Wigglesworthia glossinidia endosymbiont of Glossina morsitans morsitans (Yale colony): one gene and its partner. The protein of the gene in region 1 interacts with the protein of each later gene in a pairwise test. Links are inferred from orthologs where the notes say so. Each region holds a gene or a part of one and is shown on either strand. Other genes may lie near its edges.

Region 1 (2,999 bases):
CTGCTATTACAAGGGGCTGGAGATATTGAACTGATATTCAAAAAATTAATTAATAAAAAAATTTAAATTTTAGAAAAAATAAAATATATAAAGATAATAAAATTTTAATGTTTAATACAAAAACATATCAAAAAATTAAAAAATCATATAAATTTATTTTTTTATTTGTATCTATAGGATGTATAGTTTGGTTTTTTTGGAATATAGTAAAATTTTCTAACATTTTGTTTATTTTTCCATTATCTAAAATCATTATTAAAGGAAACCAGAACTTTACTACAGTAGAAGATATTAATCAAATTATTTTAGGTATAAAATATTCTAAAAAATTTATTCAACACGACATAATTACTATTCAAACTAATATATCTAAAATTCCATGGATTCAAAAATCGAGTATAGAAAAAAAATGGCCAGACTCTCTAATTGTGCAAATTCTTGAATACATTCCTATAGGATTTTGGAACGATATCTATTTCATAGATGTGAACGGAACAATTTTTTATGTGCCTAAGAAACGATTAAATAATATTAAAAATTTACTAAAAATATATGCACCGCAAAATAGTGAAAAAATCGTTTTGCATGTGCTATTAAAAATAAAAAGTATTTTGGAAAAAGAGCAAATATCTTTAAATACAATTTATATCGGAGAACAATTTAACTGGGATTTAACAATAGAAAATAATTTAAAGATAAGATTGGGACGGTATGATAAAATATATAGATTACAAAGATTTGTAACGATATATCCAGTATTATTAAAAATAGCTCAGAAAGAAAATAAAAAAATGAAGTATATAGATCTTAGATATAATTCAGGATTATCAGTTGGATATAAATAATCAATTTAATAGTACAGGCAAACTTTATGACGAAAGAGACGAATAAAAAACTAGTAGGACTAGAAATTGGAACGTCTAAAGTCGCTCTTCTTGTAGGAGATATTTTACCTGATGGAATTATAAAAATTATTGGATCAGGAAATTCTCCTTCTAAAGGAATTGATAAAGGTGGAGTAAATGATTTAGAAGCAGTAGTACAATGTGTACAACAAGCAGTTCACCAAGCTGAAATGACAGCGAAATGTCATATCGAATCTGCTTATCTTGCTCTTTCAGGAAAACACATTTCATGTCAAAACGAAATTGGCATGGTGCCGATTACTGAAGAAGAAGTGACACAAGAAGATATAGAAAATGTTGTACATACTGCAAAATCCGTACGAATAAAAAATGAACATCGTATTCTTCATGTAATTCCACAAGATTATACTATCGATTATCAAGAAGGTATCAAAAATCCAATTGGATTAGCAGGCGTACGAATGCAAGCTAGTGTTCATTTAATTACGTGTCATAACGATATGGCAAAAAATATGATTAAAGCTGCACGTAGATGTGGAGTAAAAATAGATCAATTAATTTTTTCTGGATTGGCATCTAGTTGTTCGGTGTTAACCGAAGATGAAAAAGAACTTGGGGTATGCATAGTAGATATGGGCGGAGGCACCATGGATATTGCAATTTACACTGCCGGAGCGTTACGCTATACAAAAGTAATTCCATATGCCGGAAACATAGTTACTAAAGATATTTCATATGCTTTTGGCACACCCCCTTTAGAAGCTGAATCAATTAAAATTCATTACGGATGTGCTTTAAAATCATTAGTCAATAAAGAAGAAACCGTAGAAATTGCTAGTTTAGGAGGTAGACCTACAAGAAGTTTACAAAGAAAAACTCTGGCAGAAGTTATCGAACCAAGATATACAGAGTTATTACATTTAGTTAGCGATGAAATTTTAAATTTGCAAAAACAATTACGTTCTGAAAAAATTAAACACCATTTATCTGCAGGTATAGTGTTAACGGGAGGTGCATCCCAAATCGACGGATTATCCGATTGCGCACAACAAGTATTTCGTATGCAAGTACGTATTGGAAGACCTCAGAATATCTCAGGATTAACTGAATCTGTAAATCATCCATATCATTCAACAGTAGTAGGTTTATTACATTATGGTAAAGAATACGTTTTTAATAAAGATATTGAAACAACAGAAAAATATACTTTTTTTGCAAATTGGATAAAAAAATTTAATAATTGGATTAAAAAAGAATTTTAAAACTTGAAAATTAAGTCAAATCAATTTTTTTGATGCGATTAGTTTTGGAGATATATTATGTTTGAACCAATGGAATTAACTAGTGATGCAGTCATTAAAGTAGTTGGAATTGGAGGTGGTGGAGGAAATGCAGTTGAACATATGGTACGCGAATGTATCGAAGGCGTCGATTTTTTTGCAGTTAATACTGACGCTCAAGCATTAAAAAAAACTGAAGTCAATCAAACAATTCAAATTGGCAATAGTATTACAAAAGGTTTAGGAGCTGGTGCAAATCCAGAAATAGGGAGAAATTCTGCAGAAGAAGATAAAGATGCGCTTCGTGCCATGTTAGAAGGCGCCGACATGGTATTTATTGCTTCGGGTATGGGTGGAGGTACCGGTACAGGTGCCGCTCCAGTAATTGCGGAAATTGCTAAAGATCTCGGAATTTTAACCGTAGCAGTAGTTACAAAACCATTTCACTTCGAAGGTAAAAAACGTATGTTGTTCGCAGAACAAGGTATTGATTTACTTTCGAAAAGTGTAGATTCTTTAATAATTATTCCAAATGATAAATTATTGAAAGTATTAGGTCGCGGAATTTCATTGTTAGATGCATTTAGTGCAGCAAATGATGTATTAAAAAATGCAGTTCAAGGAATTGCAGAATTAATTACACGTCCGGGATTAATTAATGTAGATTTTGCCGATGTAAAAACAGTTATGTCAGAAATGGGGTATGCTATGATGGGTTCAGGTACTTCTAAAGGCGAAAATAGATCAGAAGAATCATCTGAAATGGCAATTTCTAGTCCTTTGTTAGAAGATATCGATCTTTCTGGAGCACGTGGAGTCCTAGTAAATATTACTGCAGGATTTGATTTACGTT
Region 2 (4,056 bases), 450 kb from region 1 along the record:
GCTTTTTGCATTAAGATACAATGAAGGTGCTTCTTCTAAAATTTTTTGATGACGACGTTGAATTGAACAATCTCTTTCTCCTAAGCTGACAGCGTTTCCTTGACCGTCAGAAAGTATCTGAATTTCAATATGTTTAGATTCGTTGATGTATTTTTCAAAATATATACGATTATCGTCAAATGTTAATTTAGCTTCTAATTTTGCTAAGTTGATAGCAATTTCTAAGTCATTTTCGTTATACACAATACGCATAGCTCTGCCGCCTCCGCCTTGTACTGCTTTAATAATTAACGGATATCCGACGACTTTTTGTGCAATATATTTAATTTTTTTAATATTAAATTTAGATATTTCTAAAGATGTTGGAAGACAAGGCAAACCTATTTCTTTCATAAAATTTAATGCTGAAATCTTATTACTCATAAGTTTAATTGTATGAGATTTTGGTCCAATAAATATAAATCCGGAACGTTCTACTTGTTCGGCAAAATTAGCATTTTCTGATAAAAATCCATATCCGGGATGAATTGCATCTGCTCCTGTTATTTCTGCAGCTGATATAATAGCGGGAATATTTAAGTAGCTTTTTATTGGATGCTCTGATCCTATACAAATTGTTTCATCTGCAAGCAAAACATGTTTTAAGTAACGATCTGCAGTAGAATAAATTGCTACTGTTTTAATATGAAGTTCCTTGCAGGTGCGTAAAATTCTTAATGCAATCTCTCCTCTATTAGCAATTAAAATTTTTTTTAACATTTTCAATTATTTGTTAGTTTCTATAGTAATTAATGGTTCGTCAAATTCTACTGATTGACCATCTTCTAGAAAGATAGATATAACAGTACCATTGCAATCAGATTGAATTTGATTCATCATTTTCATCGCTTCAATAATACAGATCGTATCTCCAACTTTAATGTTTTGTCCAATTTCAACAAAAGGACTTTCTGTAGGACTTGGCGCTCTATAAAATACTCCAACCATAGGTGATCGAATTACATGTACATTTTGTTTTTTAGATTGCTGTATATATGTATTTTTTTTATTATAAAAAGATTTTTCTTGATTTTGATTTTGTTTAAAATAATTATTTTTTATGCTAAAATTGTTATCAAAAATCTCAGATCGACAAATTTTTAACGAAGTATCACCTTCGCGTAGTTTTATTTCAGAAATATTAGTTTTTTCAATTAATGCAATTAATTTTTTAATTTTACGTATATCCATAAATATATCTTATATTTTTACTAAATATTTCATTGCTGCTTTAATAGCAAAATAATATCCGTTCACACCTAAACCGCATATCATACCTATTGCAATATCTGAAATATATGAACGATGTCGAAATTTTTCTCGAGAAAATATGTTAGATAGATGTACTTCTATAAATGGAATATTAACTGACAAAAGTGAATCTCTTAACGCTACACTAGTATGTGTCAAAGCGGACGGATTAAGAATAATAAAATTTATTTTTTTATATGATTTATGTATGCAATTTATAATTTCGTGTTCTGCATTTGATTGAAAATGTGTAATTCTAGCATTTATTTTATTTGATATTAAATTAATCTCGTTTAATAAATCTGATATAGATTTATTTCCATATATATTTTTTTCTCTTAATGATAATAAATTTAAATTTGGTCCATTTAGAATTAATAAATTAAATTTTTTCATTATTTTAAGGTAACTCTAACTAAATTCAATATTAATTTATGACTATCTAGATTAACGCAAATAAGATAGAATCTAATTGTAATTTAAATCAAAAGTGCTGTTAAGTTTGTCTGTATAGCTTATCCTGAAAAAAGATTATAACAAACTTAATAAATTTTTACGAGTAATATTTTCTTTAATTAATTTTGTTATTTAGTGTAAAAATATTCATAGAATTATAAAATTAAGATGAATGAAAAATTTCAATAAAATAATACCTTAAAACTAATTAGTAATTTAACATTTTATATTTTATTAATATATTAATTTACTAATATAAATAAATTAATTTAAGGATACTTAATATATATGTTTAAAAAATTTCGTGGAATTTTTTCTAACGATTTATCCATTGATCTTGGTACTGCTAATACATTAATTTATGTAAAAGGTCAAAGCATTGTTTTAAATGAACCTTCTGTAGTAGCTATTAGACATGATCGAGCTGGATTTCCCAAAAGCGTTGCTGCTGTTGGTTATGCTGCAAAACAAATGTTAGGTCGTACTCCAGGTAATATTGCTGCAATTAGACCAATGAAAGATGGTGTAATTGCTGATTTTTTTGTTACAGAAAAAATGTTACAACATTTTATTAAGCAAGTACATAGTAACAGTTTTATGAAACCTAGCCCTCGCGTTCTAGTATGTGTGCCAGTAGGCGCTACACAAGTAGAACGTAGAGCTATTCGAGAATCAACACATGGAGCAGGAGCACGAGAAGTATTTTTGATTGAAGAACCTATGGCAGCAGCTATCGGAGCAGGATTACCAGTTTCCGAAGCAACTGGATCTATGGTAATTGATATTGGAGGAGGTACTACTGAAGTAGCAGTTATTTCTTTAAATGGAGTAGTGTATTCGTCTTCTGTTAGAATCGGAGGAGATCGTTTTGATGAAGCTATTATTAGCTATGTACGTCGCAATTATGGTTCATTAATTGGAGAAGCAACGGCAGAGCGTATTAAACATACTATTGGCTCAGCTTATCCTGATCAAGATGCAAGCACGATCGAAGTACGCGGTAGAAATTTAGCAGAAGGTGTACCGCGTAGTTTTACATTAAATTCAAATGAAATTTTAGAAGCATTACAAGAACCATTAACTGGAATTGTTAGCGCCGTTATGATTGCACTAGAACAATGCCCTCCGGAATTAGCATCTGACATATCAGAAAGGGGTATGGTTTTAACCGGAGGAGGTGCATTGCTTAAAAATCTTGATCGTTTGTTAATGGAGGAAACTAGTATACCGGTTGTTATAGCAGAAGATCCTCTTACATGCGTAGCTCGAGGAGGTGGAAAAGCAATTGAGATGATTGATATACACGGCGGAGATTTATTTAGTGAAGAATAGCACATAAGTAAATAATTATATGCTATTTTAAATAATTTAAAATAATTGTTATTATGAAATTTATATCTAATAAACCTATTATATACATTAAATTTATTTTAGCAATAGTTTCAGCAATTGTCATTATGTACTTTGATACACATCATCAAAATTTTTTTAAAATGAGATCAATGTTTGATAGAATGACAAATCCAATATATCGCATAATAAATGTACCTTATAAAATTTTTGATCACATATTTAATTTATGTTCTACTAAATTGCATTTATCAAACATTAATCAAAAATTACATACAAAAATATTAGAAATTAGCAGCGATCAATTACTATTTAATCAATATAAAGAAGAAAATATACGTTTAAGAAAATTATTACATGCTCCATTAAAACAAGATATAAAAAAAATTTTTGCAACAGTAATATCTAAAAACATTGATTTCTACACTAGTCAAATTATAATCGATAAAGGAACATCTGATGGTATACAATGTGGGCAATCTGTTATTGATTATCAAGGTATTATCGGTCAAGTCATTGCAAGTAACAAATTTACCAGTAGAGTTTTATTAATATGTGATTTTGCCCATGCAATTCCACTACAAAATTTACGAAGTAACATTCGATTTATAGCTTTCGGAAATGGTTATAATCATGATTTACGTATAGAATCATTAAAAGATGATGTAGATCTTCAGGTAGGTGATATACTAGTAACTTCAGGAATAGGGGGCATATTTCCTGAAGGGTATCCAGTAGCAATTATTTCTTCAATAATCAAAAAACAGGATAATGTTTATCAAGAAGTGTATGCGCATCCTATTGCAAATTTTAGTACATTAAGATTTGTATTGATTTTAAAAGATAATCATCATTTTATACATGAAAATCCTCCGGAAATTCCAAAATCTGTTATTCAAGTTGAAAAAAAACGTTTTATGGAGCTCATGCAAGAACTTAAATAACATTAATGTTGAAAAT

What was found. Proteins that work in one complex are often made in the same cells at the same time.
Region 2: the proteins of ftsA (region 1) and WIGMOR_RS00705 interact in binary tests that used the Escherichia coli proteins (3 or more experiments, as listed by UniProt). The link is inferred for Wigglesworthia glossinidia endosymbiont of Glossina morsitans morsitans (Yale colony) from one-to-one orthologs.

Annotation. Positions count from the first base shown.
Region 1 is NC_016893.1:602,783-605,781, forward strand. It holds ftsA (cell division protein FtsA), read left to right. Parts: upstream 1-871; coding sequence 872-2,128; downstream 2,129-2,999. Other genes in the region: murC (UDP-N-acetylmuramate--L-alanine ligase), read left to right, coding at 1-66; WIGMOR_RS02920 (cell division protein FtsQ/DivIB), read left to right, coding at 108-845; ftsZ (cell division protein FtsZ), read left to right, coding at 2,186-2,999. UniProt on the Escherichia coli protein: Essential cell division protein that assists in the assembly of the Z ring. May serve as the principal membrane anchor for the Z ring.
Region 2 is NC_016893.1:148,654-152,709, forward strand. The notes cover bases 1,114-4,056. They hold WIGMOR_RS00705 (rod shape-determining protein), read left to right. Parts: upstream 1,114-2,034; coding sequence 2,035-3,078; downstream 3,079-4,056. Other genes in these bases: accB (acetyl-CoA carboxylase biotin carboxyl carrier protein), read right to left, coding at 1,114-1,230; aroQ (type II 3-dehydroquinate dehydratase), read right to left, coding at 1,240-1,689; mreC (rod shape-determining protein MreC), read left to right, coding at 3,132-4,040. Also shown: accC (acetyl-CoA carboxylase biotin carboxylase subunit), read right to left, coding at 1-759; more of accB, read right to left, coding at 766-1,113. UniProt on the Escherichia coli protein: Forms membrane-associated dynamic filaments that are essential for cell shape determination. Acts by regulating cell wall synthesis and cell elongation, and thus cell shape.